Linked DNA regions of Thermotoga maritima MSB8. The main gene of each other region encodes a partner of the protein of the gene in region 2 in a complex. Links are inferred from orthologs where the notes say so. Each region holds a gene or a part of one and is shown on either strand. Other genes may lie near its edges.

Region 1 (9,349 bases), 130 kb from region 2 along the record:
TCAAAGTTCTGTTCAAAAAACGCATTGTAATCCTCTTTTGTCTTCAGCTTCGCTTTCAATTCGTCGATTCGGTACTCGCTTGTTGCAAGCGATGCAAGGTAGAAATAAGATCTTCCATATGCTTTGTTCACTTGAACGGATTTCAAGAAGTACTCTTTCGCTTTCCTGTAGAGTTCTATCTTTTGATTCGTGAGTTGATTCCTATAAGATGCTATCTGCTGAAGAGCGTTTTGCAATTTCTGGCTTTCTTTTTGAATGGTCTCGAGCCTCAGTCTTTCTATCTCCAGGTTAGAAGGCTTCACAGGAAGGTTCTGACTTTCGACAAACTTCTTGAATTCGTCGGGTTTCAGGTAACTGTACCGTCCACTCAGAGAGCTCAGCTCTTCCATGGCCGTCTTTACCTGCTGTTCGTAGTTGTCCAGTTTGGCCATGTCTTCTTCCACTTTCCTTATAGAAAGATAGGCAGAATTTCCCCATTTGAAATAAACTTCAGAAATGAAGTAGTTCCATTTCAAGTAAGCGGAAACGACACCAACTAGAAGAACGATCGTTCCAAACACAACGGCCTTCTTTCGTTGAATCTCCGCTTTCTTTCCGCCGTAGAAGTACCCACCAACCGCTATGGAAGCGACGGTCATCACAAGAAAACCGTTTGGAAGTAGATGCGCCGGAAAGCTGAACGCGCTGTGCATCATGAACGTGATGAAAGAACTGGCAAGCGCCAGAAAGAGCAAAAGATCGTCCCGCACTGCGATTCTTCGAATTATTTTGAAGAACAGTATCCCAAGTGACAGAGCGAGAAAAACAACAGAAGCAAATCCGACAATTCCCATTTCTCCAAGAACCTGAAGGTAATCGTTGTGCGTTCTCTTGAAGTTGTTCCAGCCGTACATCAGAATCGGGTGGTCTTCTATAACATCTCCCATGTAGTTTATCGTGAGAATCTGATACGTTCCGATTCCGGTACCGAGAATCTTGTGTGTTCTCCACTGGTATATCGATGAGAACCAGGACAGAAGCCTCTCGTGCCAGGAACTCACCTCGGCAACCGCCTGAATTCTTCCTGCGGGAGATACCATTCCGTAACCGTTCAGAGGAGTGGGAAGATTGTAGAGAACAACGAGGACGATCGAAGCGATCAGAACGAAAGTCATGAGAGTTTTACTCATGTTCAGAACTTCTCTGTCTGTCTCTTCCGAAACCTTCTTTTTTCTGAAGATCATGTAGAACGCTACGAAAATACAGAGGGAGATGATGTTCGCAACGTACAGCGATCTCGTCTGAGACACCAGTATTCCCGAAACCATGAGAAGCGCAGAAACTGAGGCTATCACTTTGATCACAGACGCTTCTTTTCTTTTGAAATCGGCTGACGCTATGAGATAGATAGCGAGCGGAAGGTTCAGGGAGAGAAAGTTCGAGACGAAGTTCACGTTTCCTATGGTCGCCTTCACGGTTGCCCTCGAAAAGGGACTCCCCACACTTCCAAGAAAAACATCGACACCGCCGTAGAAGTTCAAAAGCGCGTCGAAAGCTATGAATCCCGCAAGAGCCACACTGACCGTGAGAAATCTTTTTATTCTTTCTTTTGTGACGAAGAAGTTCGAGATGAAGATCGATGTGAAGAACATGAGAAGAACGTAGATCGCTATGTCAAAAGAATATCTGAAATAGACAGGATTATCGCGATAGACATTTATCGTGGATAAAAGAGCCGAGATAGCGAAGGCAAAAAAAGCCACGTGGGCCATGTTGAATCTGATTTCCAGTTTTTCCTTCCTGAGAATCTTCATCAGGACCATGGAGAACATGACACTCAGAAACACCGTGATCAGAGCGTACTTTGGAACGCTGAACTCGTACGTGAGTTTCCTGGACGAGAAAAGGGCAACTACGACGTACATGACGTAAAACAGAATCTCCATAAGTTTTCCCTCCCGCTCAATCGTAATGAAGAAGCCCGAGGCCTTTGATGAGAACAAAAGAAAACACAACGGCTAAAACAAACGTCACCACACTCATCACGATATTTCCCAGAGCTCCAAAGCTGAACCCACAGAACACAGCGTGCGTTGCTATCATGATGAAGAGAGCTCTTTTCACCCCGAATCTTCGAGAGAGCTTGTCGTACATGTGATTCCTGTCTCCTCTGAAGATCGATTTTTTGTTCCTGTACCTCCTCAGAACACTCGCCAGAAAATCCAAAAAGAAGATCCAGAGAGGAAAAATCATCGTGAGGAATGTATCGAAAGAGGCAAATCGATTCTGGGAAAGAACGATCGCGGATAGCAAAACAGCCATCAGATAACTTCCCGCATCGCCCATGAAGATCCTCGCGGGTGGAAAATTGAAAACAAGATAGCCAAGAGATGCACCGAGAAGGGAGAGAGAGAGGTTTTCGAAGAACACGCCTCTAACCAGAAAGAAATAGGAGAGCGCCGACAGAGCCACAAGACTTCCACAGAGCCCATCCATACCGTCCATCATGTTCACGGAATTTATGAGAACGACAACAAAGAACAACCAGAAAGTGGAAACCAGTAAATTGTCGAGGCCGATGAATCTCCACACGAGCAGAAGCGAAATGCCAAATTCTGCGATCAACCTTAAAAAAGGAGAAAGAGAGAACAGATCATCCATCAATCCCAGAGCAAGAGCGATCGATGCCGAAAGGAGAACCACCGTGTCGTTCCACAAGAACGGAAGGACCCCCACAAATATTCCCAGCCCACCCAGGTAAGGTGTTTCTCTCCCGTGGGGCTTCAGAACACCATCCGGCCTGTCCACGATGTTCAGTCTTTTCGCAACTCTTCCGAAGAACCAGACACCGAACAGACTCAAAAGAAAACTCAAAAGAAAAGCCATTCCTTCACCTCAGTTTCACGGTAACGAGTTTCTTCCCATCGACAGCGAGGTACTCGAAATTAAACTTTTTGAGTTCTCTCATGACTTCTTCTATTCCTCGACCTATATGTTGCGATTCGTGTGCGTCCGAACCAATCGTCACGACTCTCCCACCGAGATCGTAATACATCTCCACTATCCAGTAGTCCGGATTGGGTTTCCCGTGCTTGAAGAGACCAGCAGTGTTGATTTCAAGGGCCTTTTCGTTTTTCACGAGGAACACCAGAATCTTTTCTATCAAATCTCTGTTCGCTTTGAAATCTGCCTTCGCGTATCTTGCCGGATAGTCCAGGTGTGCAAGTGTGTGGAATTTCACCCTTTCCATCACAAAGAGCGTTCGCTCCAGATAGTCTCTTGCGAGCTCATCCGGTGGAAGGTTCTCATCGTACCGATGTATCCCAAGAAGAAGGTAGTCGAAACCATCGGGAAAAACCGCCTCTCCCACACCATCCCAGCTGATCTCCGCTCCCTTCGGAAGATCGTATTTCTCCATGGTGAGAAAGTACTCTTCAACGTTGAAATCGTGAACGAGTTCCCCGTTTTCGTATTCGTAGTGATCCGTGATACAGAAATGTTCGATACCGAGCTTCTGCACCTGAGAGATTATGTCGTCTATTTCCGCCTTTCCATCGTAGGAGAACGTGGAGTGAAGGTGCATGTCTATCATTGTGATCCCTCCAGGACTTTTCTCAAATAGACAAAAATCGGGTGCGGTGCTCCCACTTTGCTCTTGTACTCGGGATGAAACTGAACACCAACAAAGAAAGGATGATCTTCAAGCTCAACGGCCTCTATGAAGTCGGATTTCGCGGACACGACGAGCTTGTACCCTTCTTCTCCAGGTTTTTTGAACAGCTCCGGAAACGCTTCTTCGTTGGCTTCGTATCTGTGCCTGTGCCTTTCGTAGACTTCCTCAACTCCACCGTAAACTTCGTAGAGTTTCGTTTTTGGAAAAATTTTCACCTTTTGAGCTCCAAGCCTCATCGTACCACCGAGCTTCAATATTCTCTTCTGCTCCTCCATGAGATCCACAACAGGATAAGGTGTGTTCGGATCGAACTCGGTGGAATTGGCCTCTTTGTAGCCGAACACGTTGCGTGCGAACTCTATGACCATGAGCTGCATACCGAGACATATTCCAAGTATGGGCTTCTTGTTCTCACGTGCGTACTTTATGGCTTTTATCTTGCCTTCTACACCTCTTCTTCCGAATCCACCGGGTATGATGAGGGCATCGTATTCGTCGAGCACTTTCTTTACTTCTTCGTCGTTCATGTCTTCGAGCATCTGACTGTCCACCACGGTGGGCTTTTCTATTCCTGTCAAAAAGACCGACTCTATGATGCTTTTGTACGCGTCGTCCGTTCCAAGATATTTTCCAACGAGCGCTATCCTGTAGGGTTTGAAAGCTTTGGGATAGGACCAGTTGAACGTGGATTTTTTCAGCTCAACGTTCAACTTGGAAGCAATCTTCTCGTGCAAACCCATATCTCTCAGTATTTCTGGAACTTCATACACGTTCTTCGTATCGGGCAGGTTTATCACAAAATCGCGTGGAACACCGGAGAAAAGAGCCACCTTGTTCATACTGGGGACATCGAGGGGAAACTCGCTCCTCACGATGACCATATCCGGTGTGATTCCTATCCTTCTCAAAAGCTGAACGGATTGTTGAGTGGGTTTCGTCTTGAACTCGTTGGTCGTCCGAAGGTAAGGAACGTACGTGACGTGAGCGAAAAGGAAGTTTTCCTTTCCTTCTTCCATCTGGAGTTCTCTCACAGCCTCCAGAAAGACTTCCCCTTCGATGTCTCCAACGGTACCTCCTATCTCGACCACGAGGAGTTCCGCCTCGAGCGCCCTTATTCTGTCTTTTATCTCCTCAGTGAGATGCGGTACGATCTGGACGGTGTTCCCAAGGTATTTTCCCTGTCTTTCCTTCTCTATGACACGAAGGTACACCTGCCCCGCTGTCATGTTGTTCTGCCTCGTCATGTCTCTTCCAAGGAATCTCTCGTAGTGACCGAGGTCCAGATCCGCCTCGTAGCCATCCTCGGTGACGAAGACTTCTCCGTGCTGGTTGGGATTCATGGTACCAGCGTCCACGTTGAGATAAGGATCGATTTTCAACACGTTCACATCGACACCGTGTTCTTTCATCAACCTCGCTAAGGAAGCCGAGAATATTCCCTTCCCAATACCGCTGAGGACTCCTCCCGTCACGATCACGTATTTCTTCATCCTATTCCCTCCTTCTCCTCAATATGTTATCACCTGGAGAGTAAATTTCTCATTTCCTTAACATGAGAGAACATCGGGATTGTAACCCAATGTGAGATTATGGTATAATCATGCCAGATTTTTTTGTCAGGAGGTGGTATTTTGAAGCGGGTAGTTATCACGGGTATGGGTATCGTGAGTCCCTTTGGTGTTGGAAAAGAGAGAAATTTAGAAGGACTTAGAGAAACTAAAGTAACGATAGATCGAATATCTTCTTTTGATGCTTCTAACCTTCCCGTCCAGATCGCCGCAGAGGTGAGAGATTTCAAACCGGAGGAGTACATAAATCCGAAACTGGTCAGGAGAACAGACCGTTTCGTTCACTTCGCTCTGGTCAGCGCGAAAGAAGCTGTGGAAGACGCCGGTATAAACTTCGAACCGTACGCCGACAGGACAGCCACCATCATAGGATCCGGCATGGGAGGATTTCTGACGCTCGACAGCGAGAACAACAAATTCCTGAGTCAGGGTCCAAGCAGAGTCAGTCCGTTCCTGATTCCGATGATCCTCATCGATATGGCTTCCGGTGTCGTTGCAATGGAATACGGACTGAAAGGACCGAACTTCTCTTCTGTAAGCGCCTGTGCTTCATCCCTCCACGCGGTAGCTCTCGGTGCTCTCCTCATAAGACACGGATACGCGGATGTGGCAGTCGTCGGGGGAACCGAGGCAACGATTGCTCCACTTCCCATCACCGGGTTTGCCAACATGAGAGCACTCTCAAGGAGGAACGACGATCCAAAGCGTGCTTCTCGTCCGTTCGATAAAGACAGAGACGGCTTTGTGATGGGTGAAGGCGGTGCGGTTCTCATACTCGAAGCCGAGGAAGTGGCAAAATCGAGAGGAGCGAAAATTCTCGCGGAGATCAAGGGAGTGGGTATGACGGACGACGCGTACCACTTCAGTGCTCCAGATCCAGAGGGCAGAGGGGCAGCAGAAGCCATGAAACTCGCCCTGAAAGAATCCAGTCTGGCTGTCGAAGACATCGACTACGTGAGCTGTCACGCCACAAGCACACCAGCAGGTGATGAAGCGGAACTCAAAGCGATAAAGAAAGTCCTTGGAGAACACGTAAAGAACGTCGCCATAAACTCTTCGAAAGCCCTTATAGGACATCTCCTTGGTGCCGCCGGTGCTTCCGAACTCGTTCTTGCCATCCTTCAGATGCAGAACTCTTTCGTCCACGGCATGCCGAACCTTGACAATCCGATCGACGAAGCGAAAGGAACCGGCCTTGTCGGTAAAGAACCCGTTCAGATGGAGATCAAAAACTTCATAAAGAACTCCTTTGGTTTCGGCGGGCACAACGTGTCCATCGTGGTGGGGAGGTATGAATCATGAACATAGATTACGTGAAGTCGATCCTTCCGCACAGGTATCCATTTCTCCTAGTTGACGGTGTGATAGAAGAATCAGAAGACAGGATCGTCGCCTTCAAAAACATCAGCATTTCTGATCCCGTCTTCCAGGGACATTTCCCGGAGTATCCGATATACCCGGGTGTTCTCATCGTAGAGGGCCTTGCTCAGACCGCTGGAATTCTCCTTTTGAAGAGTGTGGAAGGAATTCCTCTGTTTCTCGGAATAGACGAAGCGCGTTTCAAGAAGGAGGTACGTCCGGGTGACAGGCTGATCTACGAAGTGAGAAAGCTCGGTGAAAAACTCGGCACGGTTCAGGTGGAAGGAGTTGCAAAGGTCGATGACAAAATCGTGGCGAAAGCCAGGCTTTTGCTGGGGGTGAAAAAGAAATGACCGTGAGAACAAGAGTGACAGATCTTCTGGAAATAGAGCATCCAATCCTCATGGGTGGAATGGCCTGGGCGGGAACTCCCACCCTCGCAGCAGCGGTATCGGAGGCGGGAGGACTTGGAATCATCGGATCCGGAGCCATGAAGCCGGACGACCTGAGAAAAGCGATCTCCGAACTCAGACAGAAGACGGACAAACCCTTCGGTGTAAACATAATCCTTGTCTCTCCGTGGGCGGACGATCTCGTCAAGGTGTGCATAGAAGAGAAAGTACCCGTCGTCACGTTCGGTGCGGGAAACCCAACGAAGTACATAAGGGAACTCAAGGAAAACGGAACAAAGGTGATACCCGTTGTCGCCTCCGACTCTCTGGCAAGGATGGTGGAAAGAGCGGGAGCGGATGCGGTGATAGCGGAAGGGATGGAGTCCGGTGGACACATAGGTGAAGTCACAACCTTCGTTCTCGTCAACAAAGTCTCCAGGAGTGTGAACATCCCCGTGATCGCAGCGGGAGGCATCGCCGACGGAAGAGGTATGGCAGCCGCCTTCGCACTCGGAGCGGAAGCCGTTCAGATGGGAACCAGGTTTGTGGCGAGTGTGGAAAGCGACGTGCACCCGGTTTACAAAGAAAAGATCGTCAAGGCTTCCATAAGAGACACCGTTGTGACGGGAGCCAAACTTGGACACCCCGCGCGCGTTCTCAGAACTCCCTTTGCAAGGAAGATCCAGGAGATGGAGTTTGAAAACCCCATGCAGGCTGAAGAAATGCTGGTGGGAAGTCTCAGAAGAGCGGTCGTTGAAGGCGATCTGGAGAGAGGATCCTTCATGGTGGGACAGAGCGCCGGCTTGATCGATGAGATAAAACCGGTGAAGCAGATCATAGAGGATATCCTGAAGGAGTTCAAAGAAACGGTGGAGAAGCTGAGGGGGTACATCGAAGAGTGAGGCAGCTCATAAAGGCAGGGATTTTCACAGCTCTCATCGTGGTGGGGGCATGGATCTCGATCCCTCTGGGGCCTGTTCCCTTTACCCTTCAGGTGTTCTTTGTCTTTCTTTCAGCGTACGTTCTGGGAAAGAAATACGGAACTCTTGCAGTTGCAACGTACGTTCTGCTTGGAGCCATGGGACTTCCCGTCTTTGCGAATTTCAAGGGTGGTGCGCAGGTCCTTGTGGGACCAACTGGTGGGTACCTCTTCGGATTCATCCTCGGAGCGTTCGTGATCGGCCTTCTGGCTGAAAAGAAGGAAAGTTTCGCCTGGTATCTCGCTTCCGGGGTAGCAGGACTCGGCATCATCTATGCGCTCGGTGTCTTTGTATTGAACTTCTACGTTCACGATATCAGGAAGGCAATTTCCGTGGGATTCGTTCCCTTCGTCTGGTTCGATCTGATAAAACTGGTCGTTGCTGCTCTGATAGCGCTGAGGCTCAAGAAACTGGAGGTGGAACGGTGAGAGCGTTTGTCTTTCCCGGACAGGGATCGCAGTACTCTGGAATGGCGAAGGATTTTTCCGTTTACGAGTCTTCGAAAGAAATATTCGAAAGATCGAAAAAGGTACTGGGCTTTGATATCACGGAGATCATGAACGGTGACGAAGAAACATTGAAACTCACAGAGAACGCCCAGCCTTCGATCTACATAACGAGTTACATCGCTTTTCTCGAGCTGGAGAAGAGAGGTATCCTGCCCGATGTTGTGGCAGGACACAGCCTCGGAGAGTACACCGCCCTGGCAGTGGCAGGAGTCTACGATTTCGAGACGGGGCTTTATCTTGTGAGAAAAAGGGGAGAGTACATGTCGAAGGCACTGGAACCGGGGAAAGGCACGATGGCCGCTGTCATAGGGCTCAACATTGAAACCATAGAAGAAGTGGTGAACTCTATCGAAGGGGTTTACATAGCGAACTACAATTCCCACGATCAGGTTGTGATCAGTGGGTTGAAGGAATCGGTGGAAAAGGCAATGGAGATTCTCAAAGAGAAAGGAGCTCGCCGTGTCGTGGAACTCATGGTTTCAAGCCCGTTTCACACACCGTTTCTGGAGTACGCCAGGGAGAAAATGAAGGAAGAAGTGGAGAAGGTGGACTTCAAAAAGCCGAGATGGCCCATCGTTATGAACTCGACAGCAAAACCAACGGAAAATCCTGAAGAGATAAAGAGGAACATAATCGAACAGATTACAGGGCCGGTTCTGTGGAAACAGTCGGTTGACACCATGAAAAAAATGGGAGTAACCGAGTTCGTTGAAGTTGGTCCAAAGACCGTTTTGAAAAACCTGTGTAGAAGAATGGGAGCGAACGCAAAGCACTTCACGGAAATTCTTTCAGAATGAACACACCGTTCACGAGGGCAGGTACTGTTTTGAAAAGATCCTCAGTCGTGCAGAATTCGATATCGTTTTCGAATCCAAGAGAAATCAGCCTT
Region 2 (9,116 bases):
AAAGCCCACGATGATGTCACTGCTTATTGCAACCTCTGGCACCTTCGATCTGATCTTCTCGAGGAGGGCAAGGTACTCTTCCTTCGTGTACCTTCTGTTCATGAGTTTCAAAATTCTGTTGCTTCCGGACTGAACGGGAAGGTGAACGGACTTTGCCACTTTCGGGTTTTTTGCTATCACCTCTATGAGTTCATCGGAAAAGTCCGTTGGATAGGAGGTGAGAAACCAGATTCGCTCTATTCCCTCGATCTTCGAGGCTTCCTCGAGGAGTTTTGCAAGAGAGGAGCCATCCTTCAGGTCCTTTCCGTAGGCGTCCACGTTCTGGCCGAGGAAGGTAACCTCACGGTAGCCCTGCTCTGCGAGTTTTTTCACCTCTTCCAGGATGTCCGCCATCGGTCTGCTTCTTTCCCTGCCCCGTGTGTAGGGAACGATGCAATAGGTACAGAACCTGTCACAGCCGTGGATGATCGTGACCCATGCGTGGTGCCTGCTCGTTCTTATCCTTGGGAGTTCGTGTGTGTACTCGTCCAGGTGGTCTTCAAAGAGCGCCACCTTTTCTCCTTCGAGTGCTTTTTTGACGGCCTCTGTCACCCTCGGAACGGCACGGGTTCCAAGAACAAAGTCCGCTCCTTTTTCGAGGAACTTTTCTCTTTCCTTTTCTGCGACACATCCTGCGACGCCAACGACGATCTTCTTTTTCTTCTTCAGTTTCAGGACCTGTCCCAGTTCGCTGTAGGCTTTCTCCTCGGACTTTCTCCTCACCGCACAGGTGTTTATGATGACCACATCCGCCTCCTCAGGGCTCGAGGCGGGGGTGAAGCCCTCTTTTACAAGAAGACCTGCCATCGCTTCCGAGTCGTTCTCGTTCATCTGACAGCCGAAGGTCTTTATGTAAAATCTCATGTTCGACCTCCCAGTTTGCTCAGACTAATTAGATTATACCAGAAAGGAAAAACCCCGCCGAAGCGGGGCTGTTCACATCAGTCCGAGTTCTTTCTTCACGAAATTCGGGAGGGCAAAGGAGGCAACGTGGACTTCTTCGTTGTAGTACTTCAGTTCTTTGTTGAACTTTCTCACCTTTTCCGGGTCGAAGTCTTTTATCGGGTCTATTCCCTTGGAGGCGAAAGTGTAGGACCACATGCCGGAGGGATAGGTGGTCATGAAACCAAGGTAAACCCTTGTAATCGGAAAGACCTTGCTGATCCTCCTGTAGGCGAGTTTGAACCATCCGATGTCGTAGAACGGATCCTCCGTTTCTGCAGAGAAGACTCCGTCTTCCTTCAATGCGTCGTAGCAGGCCTGGTAGAACTCCTCGGTGAAGAGGTGCCCGCCCTGACCCGCCGTCGGGTCCGTGGAGTCTATGATGATGACGTCGAACTCGTTTTTGAACTTCCTCACGTATTCGGCACCGTTTGCTATCACGATCTCCGCTCTGGGATCGTCGAAACCACAGGAGGTCTGTTTCAGATATTTCCTCGCCGCTTCTATGACGAGGCCATCGACCTCGCAGAGAATGGCTTTTTCTACGCTATCGTGCTTGAGGACTTCTCTGAGCGTTCCCCCATCTCCACCACCGATGATGAGCACCTTCTTCGGATTGGGATGAAGGAACATGGGAACGTGTGCGAGCATCTCGTGGTACATGAACTCGTCTTTCTCTGTTGTCATTGTGATTCCATCGAGTGCGAAGACCACACCGAGATCGGGGTTTTCGAAGATGTCGATCCTCTGTATATCGCTCTGTCCTGAATAAATCACGCGGTTCATCTTCATGAAAAGACCCACGTTGTTTCCCGTGTAGTACTCGAAGTACCAGAGGTGCTGTCTTGGCTGAAGTTCCCTTTCCAGTTCCTTCAACGTTCTCACCTCCTCAGACGGCGGCCTTGTGCGGCGAGTCCTCCGGGATTCCTATCTCGTCGTACCTGCCTCTTTCATGCTCCACCACGTGAACTCTCTTTGCCTTCAGCGCTTTTTTCAGATGTTCGAAGGCTTTCCAGGGATCGACATCCTCTCCGCAGGTGAAGAGATCGATAGCAGCGTACCCGTACTCTGGCCAGGTGTGAATGGTTAGGTGGGATTCAGATATCACCACCACACCACTCACCCCATAGGGGAGGAACCTGTGAAACGTTGACGTGACTATTGTTGCTCCACTTTCATAGGCTGCCTGCTTCATCTCCTGTTCTATCAGCTGCACGTTGTCAAGAACCTCTCTGTCACATTCGTAGAATTCCGCCACCAGGTGCCTTCCCAGACTCTTCATGTTAATCCCTCCCCTCTGAAATTTTTAGTCAATCATGATCCAAAGTAACACCGCCTTTTTCTTTCCCGGATTCTTCACGTAATGCTTTTTGTCTGCTTTGTAGTAGAAACAGTCTCCTTCTTTCAATCTGTAGCGTTTGCCGTCGAGGTAAAGATCTATCCTTCCCTGAATCACAAAGCCGAACTCTGAACCTTCATGGTACGATTCTTCCTCCGTCTGTGCGCCGGGTTCCAGTGTCACGAGAATCGGATCGATCTCTTTGTCTTCCACACCGCTCATCAGAATCTCACTCTTCACACCCTCTGGCTCGTCGTAGACCGGAACCCTCTCTTCCTTTTTGAACACAATCCTCTCTTCTTCCACGTCGGAGAAAAAGTGCTTCAAATCTGTACCCAGTGCTTCTAAGATCCTTTCAAGAGTATCTATGGATGGAGACGTCTTGTCCGATTCGAGCTGTGAAATGAAGCTTCTTGAAAGATCTGTGCGCTCTGCGAGTTCTTCTTGTGTGAGTCCTCTTGAGAGCCTTAATTTCCTGAGTTTTTCTCCGATCCTCACAAAGTTCCCAACCCCTTTGTCCACTATAGTTGACAAACTTGTTCAGTATCACAGACATTATTATACCCACCCCCCTTTCGTTGTCAAGGTTAATTTTGTGTTACTTAAGTTACATTAAGGTAACTTATCTTGGAGGAATGATCTAAAAGCAGATCGCAATCTTTTCTCGATTCAATTAGAACAGCCTCATCGTTTAATGTAACTATTCAAAATCATTACAGTTTATAATTATGTGGTAAAATAAATCCAGGAAATACCATGGAAATAGGGAGGTGCAGGGTATGAGAGAGATGACGAAGAAGTTCCTTGAGGACGCTTTCGCAGGGGAGAGCATGGCGCACATGAAGTATCTGATCTTCGCGGATGAAGCAGAGCAGAGGGGACTGAAGAAACTCGCGAATCTCTTCAGGGCGATCGCGTACGCGGAGTACGTCCACGCGAGGAACCACTACAGAGAACTCGGAAAGATCTACAAAGAGATGGCCGAAAACGTCCAGCAGTGCATCGACGGTGAAACCTTCGAAATCGATGAGATGTACCCGGTTTACAACACCGTCGCACAGTTCCAGGAAGAAAAAGGAGCGGAAAGAAGCACCAAGTTCGCCTGGGAAGCCGAAAAGATCCACGCGGAGATGTACAAAAAGGCCAAAGAACTCGTGGAAAAGGGAGAAGACTACACAGCGGAGAAGATCTACATCTGTCCCGTCTGTGGTCACACCGTTGAAGGAGAGCCACCAGAGAAGTGTCCGGTTTGCGGAGCACCGAAGAGCGCTTACAGGGAATTTTCAATTTAAAGGAGGGATAGCATGAAACTTTCTGATTTCATCAAGACGGAAGATTTCAAGAAGGAAAAGCACGTTCCGGTCATAGAAGCACCCGAGAAGGTGAAAAAAGACGAAAAAGTTCAAATCGTGGTTACCGTGGGAAAGGAGATCCCGCACCCGAACACAACAGAACACCACATCAGGTGGATCAAAGTTTTCTTCCAACCTGATGGTGATCCATACGTTTACGAGGTGGGAAGGTACGAGTTCAACGCGCACGGAGAGTCCGTTCAGGGGCCGAACATCGGCGCTGTTTACACAGAGCCTACTGTCACAACCGTGGTAAAATTGAACAGATCGGGAACGATCATAGCCCTCTCCTACTGCAACATACACGGCCTCTGGGAAAGCAGTCAAAAGATCACTGTTGAAGAGTGAGGTGAGTTCTGTGAAGAAGTACAGGTGCAAACTCTGTGGTTACATCTACGATCCTGAACAAGGAGATCCCGACAGCGGAATCGAACCGGGGACACCCTTCGAGGATCTTCCAGACGACTGGGTCTGTCCGCTCTGTGGAGCTTCGAAGGAGGATTTTGAACCGGTTGAGTGATCTGGAAGTCTTACCGTCAGAGAAAGGGGAGGCTGGCCCTCCCCTTTCTCTTTCCCCACGACCCGGCGGGCTCGGGCGGGATCCGAAAAGAAAATGATAACTCTCGTTATAATAATACCATAAAGTAGATAAACAAAAAATCTGGGGGGAGAAAGATGATCGGATTTCTCACAGACTGGGGCTTGAAGAGTCACTACGTGGGAGTCGCGAAGGCGGTGATCAAGAGGATAAACCCCTCCGCGGAGATCATCGACATCACGCACGAAGTAGAACCTTTCAACGTGAGAAAGGCGAGTCACGTTCTCTACAGAGCCTCCCTCGATTTTCCTCCTTCCACCGTCTTTCTTGTGGTTGTCGACTACGGCGTTGGAACTTCAAGAAAGGCGATCGTGATGAAGACCAAGAACGACCAGTACTTCGTGGCACCCGACAACGGAGTTCTCACGGTTGTAGCTGAAGAATACGGAGTTGCCGAGATCAGAGAGATAGAGAACAGAGAGCTCTTCTACAAGAAGAATCCTTCCTTCACTTTCCACGGAAGGGACATCTTCGCACCGGTTGCCGCCCACCTCGACATGGGACTTCCGCTGGAGAGAGTGGGAGACAGACTGCTCTCGTACGAGGTTCTCAAGATGAGAAAGCCTGTTGTCGAGAACGAGAAAGTCATCGGAGAAGTGGCGATAGTTGACACCTTCGGAAACGTGTCGACGAACATTCCCTTCGATCTCTTTTTGAAGCTCAGTGTGGATTTCGACGACGTGGTGAGAGTGAGAGTGGGAAGAAAAGAGTTCAAAGCGGCTGTCGCGAAGGCCTTCGGAGATGTGGACACGGGAGAACTGCTCGTTCATCCAGACAGCGCAGGTTTCCTCGAAATCGCCGTGAATCTGGGAGACGCGAGTCAGGTGCTTTCGGTTAAAGAAGGAGACGAGATCGAGATATGCAGATGAAACAGGTTCTTCTTGAGGCAAGGCAGGATTTTCTGAGTCTTCTCAAAAGAAGAGGCTGGAAGGAGAAAGACCTGAATATACTGAGAGGAATCTTCCTTGGAGAGCTTTCCAGGGTGGACGTGCCGGCTGACATCTTTGAGCTTGCTATCAAGGAGGCCGTGAAGGGGAACTTGAAGCTTTCTTCGAAACTCCTTGGAGTGAGTGAGATAGACACTCTTGAGATCCTCTTCTGGTACCTGCCGAAGAAGTATCCCCTTCCTTCAGAGAGGCTCAAAAAGAGGCTGAAAGCCGAAAGCGTGAAAGAGTTCATCGAAGAAGCCAACAGACTTAGGGTGAAACTTGGAAAGAAGGATTTCATGGAGCTCTACCTTCATCTCGAAGAAGCGGAAGAAGAGGAAGAAAAAAGAGAGAACACGGATCTTCTGGAGAGAGTTCGAAACCTTTCGATTGAGAAACTATCAGAGAGTGAGATTGAGGAGTTGAGATACTTCTACTCCTTGCTCGATCTTCGAGGAAAGGAATCCGTGAGAACGCTGAACGTTCACCCGTACATTCTTTCTGCCATCATCAGAAACCCTTCTGCACCGATCGTCATCGATGGAAGCAACCTGCTCTGGCGTGGAGGACTCTCCGTCTCTTACATCTACGAGGTGTTTGAGAGGCTTGCTGTTTTCAGGGAGTTCTTCTTTCCCTACAGGATCGTTTTCGACAGGAACGCGGAGTTCGTGCTGCCAGTTCACGAGAGGAAGGGATTCGAAAGGTGGAAAAACTCTCCGAACGTTCTCTTCGAATCTCCAGCGGATGGCCTCATCATCTCCCTTGCGAACACCATGGACGCGGTGGTTCTGAGCGGTGACAGGTTCAGAGATCACGGTCTTCCCAGGAGGGTTAGGGTCCTAACACCGGAGGAGATAGAAAAGGGGTGAGCGAGCTCACCCCAATTTCTTTTCAATGTAGCTGACGATGTCGCCGACCGTTGAGATCTTTTCAAGATCGGCGTCATCCACCTTTACACCGAACTCGCTTTCGAAATCCATCACGAGATCAACGAGGTCGAGGGAATCCGCACCGAGATCGTCTATGAGTTTTGCCTCCTCTGTGACCTGTGACTCATCCACTCCGAGTTTTTCAGAGATTATGCTCTTCACCTTTGAAAAGATCTCCTCTCTGCTCGCCACTTTTCCACCTCCTCTTAGAAGTGTCGAAAAAAATTATAACACAATCACATTCTCAAGTAAGACCCTTTCACCCCAGCGCTCGACGAACCAGCCCGGATTCAGGGTGTGAACGGGCACTATGTAATCTGGGTTCAGTTCGTTCAAAATCTTTTCCAGACCCTGAGGAGAGACGTGGCCCGAGGCGTGGAACTCTTTTGTGAAGACAATGTTTCCGTTCACTTCTCTTATGCCGAAAGGAATTATATTGAAGTACCTGAGCCAGTTCATGAAGCGCTTCGCGTCGATCTCCTGCTCTTCCGTGTAGGCTTCGCTCGTCGAATGGATATAGACGGCGCCGTTCAGAACTCTTTCGTCGAGATCGAGGATGTGCGGGAAGTCCCAGTATCCCGCGACCATGGTGTGTTTTTCTGGATGCAGGTTTATTTCCTCTGGTGAGAGAAGGATCCCTTCCTCTCTGGCTCGAAGCAGTGCGTCTTTTTCGAGGTTTATGTAGGTGACCTTCCCGGGGTGGTAGACACGAACGAAAGACCTTTCCTCATCCGTCAGCTTCCAGAGTGGTTCCACTCGTTCCATCTCGAGAAGATAGGCATAGTCTTTTGGCATGAGAACGAGTCTTCTGTCGTTTTCCATGCAGACCTTAAGGAAGGTGAAGAGCCTCTCCAGGTGTCTGATGGGAAAATCCACGAGTATCAGGTTCTTTGTCCCCCTGAAAACTCTCATCGCGTTTTCGAAGACGTCCTTTTCCGTGTTCTCAATGTTCTCTTCCCTCGTGACTCTGGTTCCCTCAACGATGAGAACGAGCGGGCGCTTGTCCTTCAGATTCTCAAAAAATCTCGAGGTCCTGAGGGAAAGTGCGAGTCTCTTTTCACCGAGAGTGTCCAGCCAGTAGCGCTCTTCTTCTGCTGTCTCGGGACCCGTTCTGAAGTCTCCGGTGTAGGCGAGCCAGAGATCGTCCACCCTTGCCGCAAGACCCGCGGCTCCTATGACGGAGTGGTACACGGGTTCAACGAACAGTTCGTTTTTCCACAGAGAGTTCACATCGACGACTGTTAAGTCATCGTTGAACTCTATATTCTTGGGAAAAGAAACGCGTCTTGTCAACTTCTCCGCGTTTTTCGAATTTCCCGGGCTCACCGTGAGGTCTTCGCGGATTCCGTTTTCCAGATCTTTATCGTTGACCTTTCTTCTTTTCTTTCCACCGAGCTGAGTCAGAACGTTCGAGTTGCTCGTGTACACACTGGCTCTCATCACCGCGAAGGTTTCACCGGTCATGAGGAGGGGGATCTTTTCGTCTATGAGGCCCACCATTCCGGTGTGATCCGCGTGCGCATGGCTCAAAAAGAGAAAGGCGTGGTTCACAGGATCTTCGAACTTTCCATCGAAGAGGTCGTCTCTGTAGATGTTGAGCCGGGGAACCATTTTGAGCTTCAGCAGGTCATGAAGGATCTTACCTGTTCTGGGGTTCAAAAACTCCTCAAAGAACTCTCCCCATCTGGAAAAGTTCAACCCGAAATCCAGAAGAAAACCGTCGTTCTCAGAATCAACCACTCTGATTTTGTTTCCCCCTATGTTTCTGTGCCCGTCGAATATCTCTATTCTCACGGAACCCCCCCAGAAGAGAAAAGAGTTTGTCTGGATCAACGTGGTAGAGGTTGGTCTTCACCCTGAGATCGCTCGCACCGAAGTCCTCTATTCCTTCAAAATGATATGATAGCACATTCGAGATCTCCTCTTCGATCCTTTTCCCGCTGAACATTATCAATCCAGCGATCTGTGCGTGATCCAGCAGGTAGTCGATGTGCCAGTGCCTCTTTCGGGAGCCGAGAAAATAACGGGGGATCCTCTTGAAGAATCCCCCCATTGCAGATCCAACGTAGGCGTAGTAGCCCGGCTCCAGATGAGATGCTTTCTTTCCATACCTCAAAGCAACACTCTCTTCGAGTTTCAAAAGCAAAACGTAAGTTCCCTTCATAGGATACTCAGGTATCTTTCCGCGTGGTCCGGTGCAACGGTCACAACCCTCGCGTCTGGCCCGAGTTTCTGGGCTACTTTCAAAGCGGCTGCGACGTTGGCACCGGAAGAGATCCCTACGAGAAGTCCCTCTTTTTTTGCGAGGTACCTCGCCATCTCGTAGGCCTCTTCGTCCTCCACGGTGATCACTTCGTCTATCACGGATCTGTCCAGGATCTTCGGAACAAAGCCCGCTCCTATACCCTGGATGGCGTGTTTTCCCGGCTGGCCTCCAGAGAGAACGGGAGATTTTGCGGGCTCTACCGCTACTATCTTCACTCCGTTTCCAAAGAAGCCTTTCAAAACCCTTCCCACTCCGCTGATCGTGCCTCCCGTTCCCACTCCCGCGACGAAGGCGTCTATCTGATAGTCCATCTGTTTGAGGATCTCCGGACCTGTAGTGAACTGGTGAGAGTAGACGTTGTAGGGGTTTTCGAACTGGTTGAGCATGTGCGCGCCGGTTTCTCTGGATATCTCGAGCGCCTTTTCCACCGCACCTTTCATTCCCAGTTCCCCTGGTGTGAGAACGAGTTCTGCTCCGAGCATTTTCAGGACCTTTCTTCTCTCAACGCTCATGGTTTCGGGCATCGTGAGGATCACCCTGTGTCCTCTCTTTGCTCCGATCATCGCTATGGCGATTCCCATGTTGCCGCTCGTTGGTTCCACGATACCGTTCTTGAGGAGTCCTCTTTTCTCTGCGTCGAGAATCATGAAGAGGGCGGGTCTGTCTTTTACACTACCACCGGGATTATTCTTTTCCAGTTTCAAGAAGATTCTCGAGTCTATCGA

What was found.
Region 1: the proteins of TM_RS03390 (region 2) and fabF are in contact, whole or in part, in a solved structure (PDB 6OKG), measured with the Escherichia coli proteins. The link is inferred for Thermotoga maritima MSB8 from one-to-one orthologs.

Annotation. Positions count from the first base shown.
Region 1 is NC_000853.1:819,713-829,061, reverse strand. Bases 4,428-7,402 are described here. They hold fabF (beta-ketoacyl-ACP synthase II), read left to right. Parts: upstream 4,428-5,283; coding sequence 5,284-6,522; downstream 6,523-7,402. Other genes in these bases: fabK (enoyl-[acyl-carrier-protein] reductase FabK), read left to right, coding at 6,929-7,402; fabZ (3-hydroxyacyl-ACP dehydratase FabZ), read left to right, coding at 6,519-6,932; TM_RS04110 (CTP synthase), read right to left, coding at 4,428-5,142. In the rest of the region: TM_RS04125 (O-antigen ligase family protein), read right to left, coding at 1-1,925; TM_RS04120 (glycosyltransferase family 4 protein), read right to left, coding at 1,942-2,865; TM_RS04115 (PHP domain-containing protein), read right to left, coding at 2,870-3,571; more of TM_RS04110, read right to left, coding at 3,568-4,427; more of fabK, read left to right, coding at 7,403-7,873; TM_RS04090 (biotin transporter BioY), read left to right, coding at 7,870-8,379; fabD (ACP S-malonyltransferase), read left to right, coding at 8,376-9,257; TM_RS04080 (2-phosphosulfolactate phosphatase family protein), read right to left, coding at 9,235-9,349. UniProt on the Escherichia coli protein: Involved in the type II fatty acid elongation cycle. Catalyzes the elongation of a wide range of acyl-ACP by the addition of two carbons from malonyl-ACP to an acyl acceptor.
Region 2 is NC_000853.1:685,163-694,278, forward strand. What follows is about bases 4,695-7,436. They hold TM_RS03390 (acyl carrier protein), read right to left. Parts: upstream 6,318-7,436; coding sequence 6,072-6,317; downstream 4,695-6,071. Other genes in these bases: TM_RS03380 (SAM hydrolase/SAM-dependent halogenase family protein), read left to right, coding at 4,695-5,139; TM_RS03385 (hypothetical protein), read left to right, coding at 5,136-6,065; TM_RS03395 (ribonuclease J), read right to left, coding at 6,351-7,436. In the rest of the region: tRNA (N6-isopentenyl adenosine(37)-C2)-methylthiotransferase MiaB, read right to left, coding at 1-903; speE (polyamine aminopropyltransferase), read right to left, coding at 976-1,857; speD (adenosylmethionine decarboxylase), read right to left, coding at 1,871-2,263; TM_RS03360 (cupin domain-containing protein), read right to left, coding at 2,288-2,818; TM_RS03365 (rubrerythrin family protein), read left to right, coding at 3,100-3,612; TM_RS03370 (class II SORL domain-containing protein), read left to right, coding at 3,625-4,020; rd (rubredoxin), read left to right, coding at 4,031-4,192; more of TM_RS03380, read left to right, coding at 4,348-4,694; more of TM_RS03395, read right to left, coding at 7,437-7,919; TM_RS03400 (GIY-YIG nuclease family protein), read right to left, coding at 7,858-8,289; cysK (cysteine synthase A), read right to left, coding at 8,286-9,116; cysE (serine O-acetyltransferase), read right to left, coding at 9,076-9,116. UniProt on the Escherichia coli protein: Carrier of the growing fatty acid chain in fatty acid biosynthesis.